One region of the Bacillus sp. DU-106 genome, then DNA from elsewhere that is predicted to be linked to it. Evidence: predicted binding sites of a transcription regulator. Region 1 holds the regulator's gene; each other region holds the start of a gene.
What was found. The regulator LexA, encoded in region 1, represses DNA repair genes until DNA is damaged. The targets are predictions, from matches to a motif close to CGAACATATGTTCG.
Positions count from the first base shown of each region.

Region 2: the regulator LexA is predicted to act here: its motif matches at 1,522-1,535, upstream of addB (helicase-exonuclease AddAB subunit AddB).
Region 3: the regulator LexA is predicted to act here: its motif matches at 2,455-2,468, upstream of uvrB (excinuclease ABC subunit B).

Region 1 is NZ_CP026607.1:3,702,645-3,707,913, reverse strand. It holds gene glnA (type I glutamate--ammonia ligase) at 1-483, shown strand, start outside; partial or broken gene C3Y97_RS28495 (LexA family protein) at 820-939, opposite strand; gene C3Y97_RS18720 (PadR family transcriptional regulator) at 1,102-1,425, shown strand; gene C3Y97_RS18715 (DUF1700 domain-containing protein) at 1,418-1,960, shown strand; gene C3Y97_RS18710 (DUF4097 family beta strand repeat-containing protein) at 1,961-2,764, shown strand; gene lexA (transcriptional repressor LexA) at 2,855-3,475, opposite strand; gene C3Y97_RS18700 (YneB family resolvase-like protein) at 3,617-4,273, shown strand; gene C3Y97_RS18695 (DUF896 domain-containing protein) at 4,319-4,558, shown strand; gene C3Y97_RS18690 (bifunctional metallophosphatase/5'-nucleotidase) at 4,598-5,269, opposite strand, start outside.
Region 2 is NZ_CP026607.1:1,114,211-1,119,479, forward strand. It holds gene C3Y97_RS05755 (TVP38/TMEM64 family protein) at 231-824, shown strand; gene lepB (signal peptidase I) at 881-1,444, shown strand; gene addB (helicase-exonuclease AddAB subunit AddB) at 1,561-5,076, shown strand; gene addA (helicase-exonuclease AddAB subunit AddA) at 5,073-5,269, shown strand, end outside.
Region 3 is NZ_CP026607.1:5,066,749-5,072,017, forward strand. It holds gene uvrA (excinuclease ABC subunit UvrA) at 1-401, opposite strand, end outside; gene uvrB (excinuclease ABC subunit B) at 407-2,383, opposite strand; gene C3Y97_RS26015 (DUF4362 domain-containing protein) at 2,534-2,965, opposite strand; gene C3Y97_RS26020 (hypothetical protein) at 3,011-3,631, opposite strand; gene C3Y97_RS26025 (MerR family transcriptional regulator) at 3,628-4,389, opposite strand; gene C3Y97_RS26030 (hypothetical protein) at 4,490-4,717, opposite strand; gene C3Y97_RS26035 (helix-turn-helix transcriptional regulator) at 4,865-5,062, opposite strand.

The sequences.
Region 1 (5,269 bases):
TTTACAGCGATAGCAAACCCAACTGTAAACTCATATAAACGTCTAGTACCTGGATATGAAGCGCCTTGTTACGTAGCATGGTCTGCACAAAACCGTAGTCCGTTAGTACGTATCCCTGCATCTCGTGGTATTAGTACACGCGTAGAAGTGCGTAGTGTTGACCCAGCTGCAAACCCATATTTAGTAATGGCTACATTATTAGCTGCAGGTCTTGATGGAATTAAAAACAAATTAACTCCACCAGCAGCAGTAGATCGTAACATCTATGTAATGACAAAAGAAGAGCGCGAAGAAGCAGGTATCGTTGACTTACCAGCAACATTAGCGCAAGCATTAGTTACATTACAATCTAATGAAGTAGTATGCGGTGCACTAGGAGAACACTTACTTGAGCACTTCATCGAAGCGAAAGAGATTGAGTGGGATATCTTTAGAACACAAGTTCACCAATGGGAACGCGATCAATATATGTCTCTATACTAAGAGGCTTGAACCCTTGATACAACTAGTATCAAGGGTTTTTTAATTCCCTATTATTACAATTTTATGTGGTTGCAAAATGAAAAACAACCACATAAAAGCCAATAATTAATAACAAGTAGTGATATCATAGAAAAACATTATCAGATAAACGTAAGTTTTATATAATTTATGAACTAAAAAAGCCTTGATACTACGGTATCAGGGCTTTTTTAGTGAAGTTATTGGATATATTAACTACTAGATAATGGATTGTTTTTGGTTATTTTGAATCATGTTACTAAGAAAATCTTTTCAAAAGAATTGATTTTATCTTTTTTAAATCACTTGTGCTATAACTTAATAATTCTTTACTGCCTGTACAACGCGAGCGATGATTTTTATGTCCTCATCTGCAAGGCTATAAGTTTGTGGCTTGTGAATCAGATTATCACTCAATGATATTAACGTAATGATGCTTAGTTATAACGCAGTCTTATTCAGGATTTCGTTAGTTCATTTTCTAAATTTAGGGAATAAATATAGTTTAGTACCTTGCAATAAACAATACTAAGTGGTATATTATGGATAAAACAGGTACCGTGTATTGAACAGTACTAAGATAGGAAAGGAGGATGGCACTTGAACGTTCAATTTAAAAAAGGTGTGCTTGAACTTTGTGTATTAGCACTTGTAAAACGTAAAGATAGTTACGGTTATGAACTTGTTCAGCAAATTTCTAATAAATTTTTAATATCGGAAGGATCAGTATACCCTTTATTACGTCGTTTGACGAAAGAAGGGTATTTTCAAACGTATTTAAAGGAATCTACGGAAGGGCCACCTCGTAAATATTATCAATTAACAGAGCAAGGGGAGACGCAATTTCATTTGTTAGTAACAGAATGGCGTGATTTTGCGAAAGGGGTACAAGAAATTGTTGAAGGGGTGGAATGGGATGAGTAAAGAAGGGTTTCTTAAAGAATTATCAAGTTATCTTAGAAAGTTACCAGAGGAAGAGAGGCAAGATATTTTATTGGATTATGAAGAGCACTTTCAGTTTGGACTAGAAGAGGGGAAAACTGAATCGGAAATAATACAGGGCCTTGGTTCTCCGAAAGTAATCGCGAAAGAATTACTTGCGATGTATCGCTTCGATGAAATGAAAAAAAATCCATCGACTTCAAATGTGACAAGAGCTGTTATGGCAGCGATTGGACTTAGTTTGTTTAATTTTATTATTGTGTTAGGCCCGTTAGTCGCAATTATTGCTTTTATATTTTCTTTTTGGATCGGTGGTATTGCTAGTGTAGTAACACCATTTTTCGTTATTGGAAAAGTATTTATGGGTACTTTTATATGGTTGGATCTTTTCGTTAGTATAACGTTTGTTGGGGTAGGTTTATTTTTATGTATTATCGCTTTTTATAGTACAAAGTGGTTTAAGAGATTGTGTGTACGATATGTAATATGGAACTTCAAAATGATAAAAGGAGAGTAAATGATGAAAAAACTATTTTTAATCGCTATCGCTTGTATCATTATTGGAGTAATAGGAATTTCCCAAACATATGAAAAAGCAGTACAAACTGCTGAAAAAGGCGATAAAGAAAATGTAATTAAAAACGAAACATTAAAAAATATAGAAGTTAAGTTAGATGCCGGGGATATTATTGTCCAAAAATCTCCTGACTCTTCTTTTTATGTAAAGCAATCGGGAGATGTACGTAAACAAGAGATTCGTATCGCAGAAGATGGTGACACATTAAAAATTATTGGGGAAAGAGAAAAAGGTGCTTCATTTGATTTTTCTTTTTACGATTTTAGGTTTCAAACGTCTAAATTGACTCTCCTTGTGCCCGAACGCTCTTACCAAGATGTAAAAGTAAATTCATCTGCTGGACAAATCGAAATGAGTGATGTGAAAAGTGATAGCGTAAGTGTTAGGACACTTGCTGGAGAAGTAGAGTTGAAACAAGTAACGGCTAAGAATGTGGAGGGATCGACAAAAGCTGGTGAGGTGAACTTTAAGAAGGTATTAGGGAAAGTGACCGCAAAAACAACAAGTGGGGAAATAAATATTCAAGATCATGATTCTAAGTATAATCTAGAAGCAAGTTCAACTGCGGGAGATATAGATATTACTTTATCGGAAACACCACAAGATGCGGTAATTACTGGGCAAAGTGCTGCTGGAGATGTAACAATTTTTAATGAAGAAAATAAAAATGTAACAATTGGAAATGGTAGTAAAAAGATTAGCGGTAAAACGGCTGCGGGAGATGTGACGATTGAAACTCGTTAATAAGAAATAGAATGCATGGAAATCTATCAAAATACAAAAAGAAGATAATTACCGTATATAAATAAGGTAATTATCTTCTTTTTGTTATTTTTAATGTAAATCACGATATACGCCAATTACTTTCCCGATAACTGACACTTGTTTTAAAATGATAGGTTCTAATGAAGAGTTTTCTGGTTGTAGACGGAAATGGTCTTTTTCTTTATAGAAACGTTTAACTGTTGCTTCGTTATCCTCTGTTAAAGCGACTACAATTTCACCATTATATGCAGACTGCTGTTGGCGAACAACAACTAAATCTCCATCGAAAATACCAGCTTCAATCATACTATCTCCAGAAATACGTAACATGAACACTTGGTCTGCTCCAGCAACAATACTAGCTGGAAGTGGGAAATGTTCTTCTACGCTTTCGACCGCTGTAATTGGTAAACCAGCAGTGACTTTTCCGACAATTGGAACTTGAATAACAGATTGTGTTTCCGTATCCATTCGGTCTTCACCTAAAATTTCAATGGCACGTGGTTTTGTTGGATCGCGTCGAATGTATCCTTTTTCTTCTAATCGTGATAAATGTCCGTGCACTGTAGAACTAGAAGCGAGGCCGACTGCTTGACCAATTTCACGTACGGAAGGTGGATATCCTTTTTCTTGTACTTTTAGCTTAATAAAGTCGAGAATGTCTTGCTGGCGTTTCGTTAACTTTTCCATGTTTTCTAACACCTCGTTTTCTTTCATTTTTCTTATTAATAAGTATAACATGTGAAAAAACATTCTACAAACATAAGTTCGAACAAATGGCGGATTTATGTTACACTATAGGGAAATAATAGGGAGAAAGAGGGGTTCAAAATGAATGCAATTATTTATGCACGTGTGAGTACAACGAAAGAAGCGCAAGAAACATCATTATTACGTCAAAAAGATGAATTATTGCATTTAGCTGAGCGCTATCAAATGAATGTTACTAAGGTGATTGAAGAGCAGGCTAGTGGATATACAATTGAACGTGACGGTATATTAGAGGTGTTGGATACAATTCGAGACGAACAAATTGATGTGTTACTTATACAAGATGAAACGCGTCTTGGTAGAGGAAATGCGAAGATCGCGTTAATGCATTGTTTACATAAAGAAGGCATAAAAGTATATACGCATACACATAATGGTGAATTACAATTGTCGGATTCTGATTCAATGGTATTAGATATTATTGGTATTGTTGAAGAATATCAAAGAAAGATTCATAATTTGAAAATTAAACGAGGTATGCAACGTGCAGTAGAAAAAGGTTATCGTCCAGAAAAAAATTTAAAAAATCGTCATTTAAGTGTAGGAAGAGAGAAAAAAGAAGTGCCAATTGAGGAAATTGTACGTTTGCGAAAAAGTGAACTCACGTTTGAAGAAATTGCAGCAACATTACGTGGATTTGGTCATAATGTTTCAAAGGCGACTGTACATCGTAGATATGTAGAGTATACGAAGCAATTGCTTGATAAAGAAGAGTAACTATTGTATGATAATAATCAGTTTTGATTAGAAGGGGGATTCGAGATGATTAATCACGAACTCGTTGAACGCATTAACTTCTTAGCGAAAAAAGCAAAAGCTGAAGGTTTAACTGAAGAAGAGCAACGTGAGCGTCAATCGCTACGTGAACAATATTTAAAAGGATTTCGTCAAAATATGTTAAACGAACTTAAAGGTATTAAAGTTGTTAACGAAGAAGGTACAGATGTTACACCGACGAAATTAAAAGCTTTAAAAAAGCAAGATAATGCAAAATTAAATTAAAAGATGGGCGAAGCCCATCTTTTTTATATGTAAAAATCGTTATTTAATAACTTTCCAGTTGTTATTAACTGTTGCTTCTATCGTTTTATGTTCCAATATATAATTAGCGATAAGTTCAGACATATCTGTGGGTATATCTTTTACTACCGGTTTGTTTTGAAACATAAAGAAATTTCCCCCGCCACTTGCACGATAATTATTCATTACAACGTCATATTCTTCATTCATATTAAGAGGAGCACTGTTATGCTGTAAAGATTCTACTCTTTCACCAATTGGTTTTGAAATGTTTAATACGTATGAAATCCCTTCCCACATATCATAATTATAATGTTGTGGCTTTGGTTCTATGTAGGTAGGACTTACGGTGATGGATCCATCTGTTTTTAATGTGAAATAAGAAGCAGAGAGTTCAAGAGCATTTTTTATATCCGCTCCAGTTATTCTAATTACTTTTAATGTGTTTGGATAAATATAATTAGAAACGATGTCACGCATTGTTACATGTTCCGGGAAACCTGGAGATGTATTATGGAACAAACTTGTACAAGAAATTGATACATTAGCTATATCCATCTGTATTTTATTTATGAATTCGATAAAAGGATGATCATGCAAACGAGTTTGCATAGCATCTGAAATTTGCATATCCCCCTGAATGATTCCAATAGGTTGATCAAGCCACTTTTGTGTTTTCTCTTCGTAATCGGC
Region 2 (5,269 bases), 2.6 Mb from region 1:
ATTGTAATTTCATTTACCGAAAAAATCAAAAAAACAATCTAAATAACAAAACGAATGACACGTCCTGTCGAATATTGATAGATTATCATAGCTAAATAATGAAGGAATTCTTATGAAAGATATGGAAACTTTAATAAATACATCTCCATATGTCGTATCTACCATTTCCTCTTTCATATAAGCAATGATACAGTAGGGATAGTATTTAGAGTAAAGGGGTAAAGTGTAGAATGGATTTTCAGACAATCAAAGAGTATTTTTCACCAGAAAATATGGATCATATTGTTGAGAGTTATAAAGCGTTCGGACCACTTCTTGGTATTGGTTTACCGATGATAGAGGCGTTGATTCCAGCATTACCGCTTATCGTATTTGTACTGGCGAATGCTGTTGCATTTGGCTTTTGGCTCGGTTTTCTTTATTCATGGCTTGGATCAGTAATGGGTGCATTACTTGTCTTTTTCATCATCCGCCATTTTGGTCGCAGTCGTTTCTTTTCGTTTGTAAATAAGCATGAGAGAGTACGAAAAGCAATGGGGTGGATTGAAAGGAAAGGATTCGCACCGATTTTTGTTATATTTTGTTTTCCGTTTACACCGTCAGCGCTCATAAATGTTGTCGCTGGTTTATCCCGAATTAGTGTAAAACAGTTTGGTCTAGCGTTAGCATTCGGAAAACTTGTGATGATTTTTATTTTAACGTATATCGGTCATGATTTAATGTCATTTATTCATAATCCGGTGAAATCAGTTATTGTAGCGATTGGTATTTTTATTTTATGGTATGTCGGTAAGAAAATCGAAGTAAAGTTAGAACTACATTAAGAATAGTCTTCTTTGTAAAGGAAAGCTTCAGTATTAAAGGATAAGGGGAGAAGCAGATGAAGAAAACTTTGAAAAAAGAAGGCATGGAGTGGATACGAACAATTTTAATTGGTGTATTATTAGCTGTATTTTTTCGAACGTTTTTCTTTTCAACGTATGTTGTAGAGGGGAAGTCAATGATGCCGACATTGCAAGATGGCAATATGCTAGTTGTAAATAAGGTGAGTTATCAAGTTGGGGACTTGAACAGATTTGACGTTGTGGTATTTCATGCGAATAAAAAAGAGGACTATGTAAAGCGGATTATCGGTTTACCTGGAGATCATATTGAATATAAGCAGGATAAGTTATATATAAACGGTCAATTTATTGATGAGCCGTATTTAGAGAAGTATAAGAAAGAGATAAACGGAAGGCAACTAACAGGCGACTTTACATTAGAAGAGTTAACGAAAGAAAAACTGGTGCCACCTGGGTTTATTTTTGTAGTAGGTGATAACCGGCTCGGGAGCTGGGATAGTAGACACTTTGGCTTTGTAAAAGCTGATACAGTCGTCGGTAAAGTTGATTTGCGATATTGGCCAATTCAAGAGGTGCAAACGAATTTTTCAAAAGGTTGATATAATAGATAGAAGTATAGAAAAAGGCAAACAACTCAGTTTGTCTTTTTTCGTGTCCTATAATACAATTATAGTAGCAAACTAACGTTCGTTATGTAAGTGAAAGGTGGGGTTACATGTCACTTCGATTTGTGATTGGTAGAGCGGGAAGTGGAAAAAGTACACTTTGTTTACGCGAAGTGCAAGAAGAGTTAAAACAACGCCCGAGAGGGAAAACAATATTATATCTTGTGCCAGAACAGATGACATTCCAGACGCAGCAGGCGTTAATTGGAAGTGAGGATGTAAGAGGTTCTATTCGGGCACAAGTTTTTAGTTTTTCACGATTAGCGTGGAAGGTACTGCAAGAAGTTGGCGGAGCGAGTCGTCTTCATATTGATGAAGCTGGTGTACATATGTTACTCCGTAAAATTGTAGAGTCTCGTAAAGATGGATTATTGGTGTTCCAAAAAGCAGCGGAGCAAAACGGTTTCTTTGAACATCTTGGTAGTATGATTGCAGAGTTTAAACGTTACAATGTAACGCCATCTAACGTATATGAAATGTGGCAACAATTAGATGCGCATAGTAGCAGTGCCGAACAAAAGTTACTAGCGAATAAAGTGTATGATTTACAGCTGTTATACGATGATTTTGAACGTGCTTTAATTGGAAAATATTTAGATTCAGAAGACTACCTGCAATTGCTAGTGGAAAAGCTTCCGCAGTCTGAATATGTAAATGGTGCGGAAATTTATATAGACGGATTTCATTCATTCTCCCCGCAAGAGTTAGAGATTGTAAGACAGCTTATGATTTGCGGAGCGAGAGTTACGATCACGTTAACGATAGATGAAAAAACGTTAGCACAGCCAGTAAATGAACTCGATTTATTTTATGAAACGACGTTAACGTATGAAAAAATAAAACAAGTAGCGCGTGAAGAGAAAATAGAAATTGAAAAAACAATTCCACTTATGGAACAGCCGCGTTTTCATTCTCCGGCATTAGCGCATTTAGAAGCTCATTATGAAGCGCGTCCGAATGAAAAATTTAACGGTGAAGCGAGTGTAACGATTAGTACAGCTGCGAATTTACGAGCGGAGGTAGAAGGTGTTGCTCGTGAAATTCGTAAACTTGTTGCGGATGAAAAATATCGTTACCGAGATATTGCAGTGCTTCTTCGTAATGGGGAAAGTTATTACGATGTGATGCGAACGTTATTTACAGATTACAATATCCCGCACTTCATCGATGAAAAGCGCCCAATGTCACACCACCCATTGGTAGAATGTATTCGTTCTGCACTCGAGATTATTAGTGGGAATTGGCGTTATGATGCGGTGTTCCGCTGCGTGAAAACAGAGCTTTTATATCCATTAGACGTAAGAAAAGAAACGATGCGTGAAGAAATGGATGAATTTGAAAATTACTGTTTAGCGTACGGTGTACAAGGAAAGAGATGGACTGCTGAAGATCCATGGATGTATCGCCGTTATCGTTCTCTTGATGATACGAACGGGATGATTACAGACAGTGAACGTGAAATGGAAGAGAAAATAAATAGGCTACGTGACGTTGTAAGAACACCTGTTATTCGCATGCAAAAAAGGTTAAAGCGTGCAGGAACAGTTATGCAAATGTGTGAAGCAGTTTACTTGTTTTTAGAAGAACTGGATGTTCCGAAAAAACTAGAAGAATTACGTATACGTGCAGAAGAAAGTGGAGATTTCTTATTTGCGACAGATCATGAACAAGTATGGGAAGAAGTAATGAGCCTTCTTGATACATTTGTAGAGATGCTTGGGGAAGAGAAAATGTCTCTTTCTATGTTTACTGACGTTATGTCGACTGGTCTTGAGGCACTTCAATTTGCTAACATTCCGCCGTCATTAGACCAAGTGTTAATTGCTAATATTGATCACTCCAGATTATCTGATGTGAGAGCAACGTTTATTATAGGTGTAAATGAGGGTGTCATTCCAGCAGCACCTATGGATGAAGGTATGCTTTCTGATGAGGAAAGAGAAGTTCTTGGTGCGGCAGGGATTGAATTAGCGCCAACGACGAGACAAACTTTGTTAGAAGAACAGTTCGTTATGTATCAAATGGTAACGAGAGCATCTGAGAAGTTATACATTTCATGCCCGCTTGCAGATGAAGAAGGAAAGACGTTACTTGCGTCTAGCTTTATTAAGAAAATAAAAAGAATGTTCCCTAATGTGAAAGATTCATTTATTACGAATGACGTAAATGATTTATCACGTTCAGAACAAATTTCATATGTAGCAACGCCAGAAGTAACGTTATCTTACGTTATGCAGCAACTACAAACGTGGAAGCGATACGGATTTGAAGGGAATTTAGACTTTTGGTGGGACGTATATAATTTCTACGTAACTTCAGATGAATGGAAACAAAAAAGTAGCCGCGTCTTATCAAGTTTATTCTATCGAAATCGTGCGAAGAAACTAAGTACAGCAGTAAGTAGAGATTTATACGGAGATATAATTAAAGGAAGCGTCTCTCGTATGGAACTATTTAATCGTTGTGCATACGCTCATTTTGCGCAGCACGGTTTATCGCTTAGAGAGCGTGATATTTTCAAGCTTGATGCGCCAGACATCGGCGAATTATTCCATGCGGCATTAAAGAAAATTGCGGACAAGTTATTGCGTGAAAACCGCACTTGGGCGGATTTATCCATAAAAGAGTGTGAGCATCTTTCTGTTTTAGTAATAGAAGAAATTGCGCCGTTATTACAACGACAAATTTTATTAAGTTCAAACCGTCATTTCTATTTAAAACAAAAACTACAACAAATCATTTTCCGTACGTCAATCATTCTTCGTGAACATGCGAAGTCAAGCGGATTCGTACCAGTTGATTTAGAGGTGCCGTTCGGTATGGGAGGTACAGGGTCACTTCCGCCGATGGAATTCTCATTACCAAATGGTGTAAAGATGGAAGTAGTCGGCCGTATTGACCGTGTTGATAAGGCAGAAGATGAAAACGGGACGTTCTTACGTATTATTGATTATAAATCAAGTTCAAAAGCGTTAGATTTAACGGAAGTGTATTACGGATTAGCACTTCAAATGTTAACGTATTTAGATGTTGTTACTTCGAATGCACAGACGTGGATGAAAAAAGGCCACGCAGCATCACCAGCTGGTGTATTGTATTTCCATATTCATAACCCAATCGTTGAGATGAAAGGTGACGCAACGGAAGCTGAAATTGAAAAAGAAATTTTAAAGAAATTTAAAATGAAAGGACTCGTATTAGGAGATGCTGACGTTGTTCGTTTAATGGATAACAAACTTTCAACAGGAAGCTCAGATATTATTTCTGCTGGCCTGAAAAAAGACGGTAGCTTTAGTGCGCGTTCAAGTATTGCAAGTGAGCAAGAGTTTAACGTACTGCAAAAATATGTACACCATACGTTTGAAAATATCGGAAAAGATATTACAGAAGGTGTTATCGATATTGCTCCTTATAAAATGGGGAATAAAGCAGCATGTACGTTCTGTAACTTCAAATCTGTTTGTCAATTTGATGAGTCACTGGAAGATAATCAGTTCCGATCGTTAAAAGATATGAAAGATAGCGAAGCGATGGAGAAAATAAGAGAGGAGGTTGGCGGAGAATGATAGAAAATTGGCCTAAAAAACCAGAAGGTAGTCAATGGACAGATGACCAGTGGAAAGCTGTTGTAGCGAACGGACGTGATATTTTAGTTGCTGCTGCAGCTGGATCAGGTAAAACAGCAGTATTAGTTGAACGTATTATTAAAAAGATTATTAATGAAGAGAATCCAGTCGATGTCGACCGCCTGCTCGTTGT
Region 3 (5,269 bases), 1.4 Mb from region 1:
TGTGACGTAATTTCAATGCCATGATTCGGACAAATTGGCGTACCAATTCGTGCAAATAATAAACGTAAGTAATCATAAATCTCCGTTACCGTTCCGACAGTTGAACGTGGGTTACGACTCGTCGTTTTTTGATCGATTGAAATTGCTGGTGACAATCCTTCAATCGTGTCCACATCCGGCTTATCCATTTGTCCTAAAAACTGGCGCGCATACGCAGATAACGATTCTACGTATCTGCGCTGCCCTTCTGCATAAATCGTATCAAATGCTAATGATGATTTCCCCGAACCAGACAATCCCGTTACAACGACAAGCTGATTTCTCGGAATGGTTACATCAATATTTTTTAAGTTATGTGCTCTAGCACCTTTTACAACGATAAAATCCTTGCTCTTACTCACTTTTTTCACCCTTCCGCTTTTAATTCTAATAGTAAATCTCTTAGTTCAGCTGCACGCTCGAAGTCTAACGCTTTTGCTGCTTCTTTCATCTCTGCTTCCATCTTCGCAATTGTCTTTTCGCGCTCTTTTTTCGTCATTTTCTTAGCAGGAGTTGCTTCGTATGTTTCTGTCTCTTCAGCAGCTGTCGTTGCACGGATAACATCACGAACGCCTTTTTGAATCGTTTTCGGCGTAATACCATGCTCTTCATTGTAAGCTTCTTGTATACTACGACGACGCTTCGTTTCTTCAATCGCAATTCCCATAGATTTCGTTATACGATCTGCATACATAATAACGCGGCCGTTTTCATTACGCGCGGCACGACCGATTGTTTGAATTAATGAACGTTCTGAACGCAAGAACCCTTCCTTATCAGCATCTAAAATAGCTACAAGTGATACTTCCGGAATATCTAATCCTTCTCGCAATAAGTTAATGCCGACAAGTACATCAAATTTACCGAGGCGAAGATCGCGGATAATTTCAATACGTTCTAACGTTTTAATTTCAGAGTGAAGATAGTTAACTTTAATTCCTACATCTTTTAAGTAATCCGTTAAATCCTCTGACATTTTCTTCGTTAAAGTCGTAATTAATACACGTTCATTTTTTGCAATACGATCTTGAATCTCTCCTAATAAATCGTCAATTTGCCCTTCAATTGGTCGTATATCAATTGGTGGATCTAAAAGCCCTGTTGGACGAATAATTTGTTCTATTACTTCTGGCGACTGCTCTAACTCATACGGTCCTGGCGTTGCTGAAACATAAATAACTTGATTCGTTTTCTCTTCAAACTCATCGAATGTGAGCGGTCTATTATCTAAAGCTGACGGCAGACGGAATCCATGATCCACAAGCACTTGCTTACGCGCTTGGTCCCCGTTATACATCGCTCTTACTTGCGGTACTGATACGTGCGATTCATCCATAACGATTAAGAAATCTTTCGGGAAATAGTCTAATAGCGTATACGGCGTTGCCCCCGCTGGACGAAGTGTTAAATGACGGGAGTAGTTTTCAATACCTGAACAAAATCCCATCTCGCGCATCATTTCTAAATCATAACGTGTACGCTGTTCTATACGCTGCGCTTCTAACAACTTGCCGTTTTCATTTAATTCCTTTAAACGCTCTTCTAATTCTTTTTCGATATTTTCAATAGCGACCTTCATCTTTTCTTCACGTGTAACGAAGTGAGATGCTGGGAAGATTGCTACATGCTCACGTTCTGCTAATACTTCACCTGTTAACGCATTTACTTCACGAATACGATCTATTTCATCACCGAAAAATTCGATTCGAATACAATGCTCATCAAGTGATGCCGGGAAGATTTCAACTACATCTCCTCGCACACGGAATGTACCACGCTTGAAATCAATATCATTACGTCCATACTGTACATCAACAAGTTCACGAAGCAATTGATTACGGTCTTTTTCCATACCAACTCGAAGCGAAACAACTAGCTCGCGGTATTCTTCTGGAGAACCTAAGCCATATATACAAGAAACACTCGCAACAATAATTACATCGTCCCGTTCAAATAATGCAGACGTTGCCGAGTGACGCAATTTATCAATTTCATCATTAATCTGCGCATCTTTTTCAATAAACGTATCTGTTTGTGGTACATACGCTTCTGGCTGATAATAATCGTAGTAACTAACAAAATATTCAACTGCATTATTCGGGAAAAAGTCTTTCAACTCACTATATAACTGCCCTGCTAACGTTTTATTATGAGCCATAACAAGTGTTGGCTTTTGCACTTCTTTAATGACATTTGAAATCGTAAATGTCTTACCCGTTCCTGTTGCTCCAAGCAACACTTGCTTTTTCTTTCCACTATTAATTCCCTCTACAAGCTTCTCTATAGCTACCGGCTGATCACCTTGCGGGGAATACGCTGAGACAATTTCAAATTGACGTTCCAAGAAAATCCGACCTCCTCATAAAAATCTGTATTATTATTTTACCACGAATACCTATAAAAAACCTAAAAAAACGAACAGATATTCGGTAAAGTTTTCGACAATATACACATAGAAAAAGGAAGGAGTAAATACTTCCTTCCTCTACTAACTCTATTTTTTTGATACATATAATAAGTCATATCCATTGCGTCCATCTTCATTCGTACAATCTGTTAACCGATAAGTACTTTCTGATTCGCGCTGCTCTTTAACAATACTTTTATAACTATCTTTATGTAATCCTTTATGGTCACCAGCAAACTTGTCTTGTCTACTATCTAACACATAAAGGATATCTTTCCCACTATGCTCTAACGTTTGAAAAACCGGGTCACCTTCATCGGTATACTGTACAATTCTTATTTTATCAACTTCCCCTTGATCAACGTTCATAACGAACTGTTCGAATTTATCTAGATTGGAAGTTCCTACTCCCTTTACAATGACATCATTCTTCTTATCAATTGTAGTGCTAGATGGTGAACATGCTACTAAACTAAAGAGAAATAGACATATACAGCTGATTCTTTTTTCTATTGTCATCCTCTCCTATAAAAATTATTTGTATACCAGAAAAGCTACTTTCAACTATGAAAGTAGCTTTTCTTTTCCTTTCTCCTTCTTCGGAAAAATCACATATGAAAATGAAATTGCTGTATCAACTAAAAATACAATCGCCCACACTTGGCTCACGCGACTTGCAGCTTTATTTAAAACGATTCCCGATTCTAACCAATTACCCCATTGTTCAAATGGAATAAATCCATACGCGAAGAAAAAGAATATGTGCACACCAACGAATAAAACAAGATGTAATACCCAATTTTTTATTTCCTGCTTTGCATAGGCCATGCCTATTAATTCTACCTGTTCTTCAATAATAGGCGCCGGTTCATTACGCCATTTCGCAACTGATTTTTGTGCAAATATATCAAGCTTCTTCAAATCCTTTTTCCCGTAGAAAACTGCATACAATAAAATAATTACAGTAATAATTTGAAAGTTAGAGAACTTTCCTGTTTGATAATAGTCCACTACTCCTAAAGTTAAAATAAACACTTCATTTACGAGGAGTACAATTCCCATAATAAAACTCGCCTTTTTCAAACGGAATCCGTAGCGAAGTAAAAAGAAACCGATAGCTGATAACCAAAATACAATTTCTGCCCCAATTAAAAAATACCAACGATATTCTGCGAGTATGCTCATTTATCCTTCTCCCTTTCATCATAAATACGAAAAGCCTCATCCATATACACTAAAAGTTCTTCTTCAATTGGATACATGCTCATTTTCTGTGAATCTTCCTTCGATTTTCTAACTTCCCATAACTTATCTAAAAACGCTTCATCACCATTGGCCATTTCTAAACACTTCTGCATTAATCTCTTCATTGCCCCTTGTACCTCATCACTAGCAGCTTCTTTACCGTCTTTCATAAAAGTGCGTAATTGCTTTAATAAATCTACCCATTCTAAAACATTCGGATCTTCCTTACTCATGTTTGGTAAATTATGAAGCAATTTTTGTTCTTCCTTTGAAAATACTTCATTTTGAAATATTTCACGTATACGAGGAGACTGCTTCGAAAGCTGAATCAGTTCAAACATAACTTTCCAATCGAGTTCTCCCTCCACATCTACCGAATAAACAACTGCTTGTAAAACACTCTCCATTCGATTAAATTTCTTTTGTTCTTCCTGTACAAACCGAAGTTGTTTTTCAAGCGAATTTTTTAAATCCAGCTCACCTTTTACTAACATATTCGCAGTTTCTTTTAATGAAAATCCCATTTCTTTTAAAAATAAAATTTGTTGCAAACGAATAACGTCATTTTCACTATATAACCGATGTCCACCCTCTGTTTTTCCGCTCGGCTTTAATAAATCTATTTGATCATAATAACGTAGTGTACGTACTGTAACCCCTGTTTCTCTCGTCAATTCTTGTATTGAAATCACTACCATCACCTCTTCCCTTTCATTATAAAAGATGACGTTACGTAACTTTCAAGCTTTTTGTAAAAAAAATACAAAAAGCTGTTTATACAAAATGTATAAACAGCTTTTATGGAAATAACCCCTTTTGTATGGCGCGCCCACAAAATAAAATAAGTGCTCCAACAACAACACTCGTTGCCGTTTTATGATAATGGGCTAATAATAATAAATAATACGATAAACCTACAGTACCAATCATAATACAAATACTCGGCACTGGATTACGAGAAAAGTTTTGCATTCCCCAAAGAAGCGAAAATATAGCTGTAGCGACACATAACACCGGTAATCCCATCCCAGTTCCCCTTTTTCTATCTATTATTCCTTGTTGCTAACACGCTCGTTGATGCGATACTAATTAATAAATCAAAACCAATCCTTATATATTTAAACGTTTACTCTAATTGAAATCTCTCAAGCTTATCATTTATTTTCTTTCTCCTTACTCCAGCGTAAATATTTCCTCCACCTTCACTCCAAAATATTTGGCAATTTTTAAAGATAACTCTAGACTCGGATTGTAATGATGATTTTCAATCGCCACTATCGTCTGCCGCGTCACCTGCATCACCTTTGCCATTTCAACTTGTGTTATATGATTTTGCTTTCTTAACTCTTTTATTTTATTTTTCACACCCATAGGATCCACCTTCAAAAGTAAAGATATCTTTACTTAAATTATAAATATTTTCCAGTTATAAGTAAAGATATCTTTACAAATTTTAGAAAAATGTTTCATTGAACATCTACTCTAACAAAGTACAAGAGTAATTCAATTTATATCAGCGATTTTCTAAATATATCAGTGCAACTTGAAATATATCAGCGATTTCCCAAATATATCAGC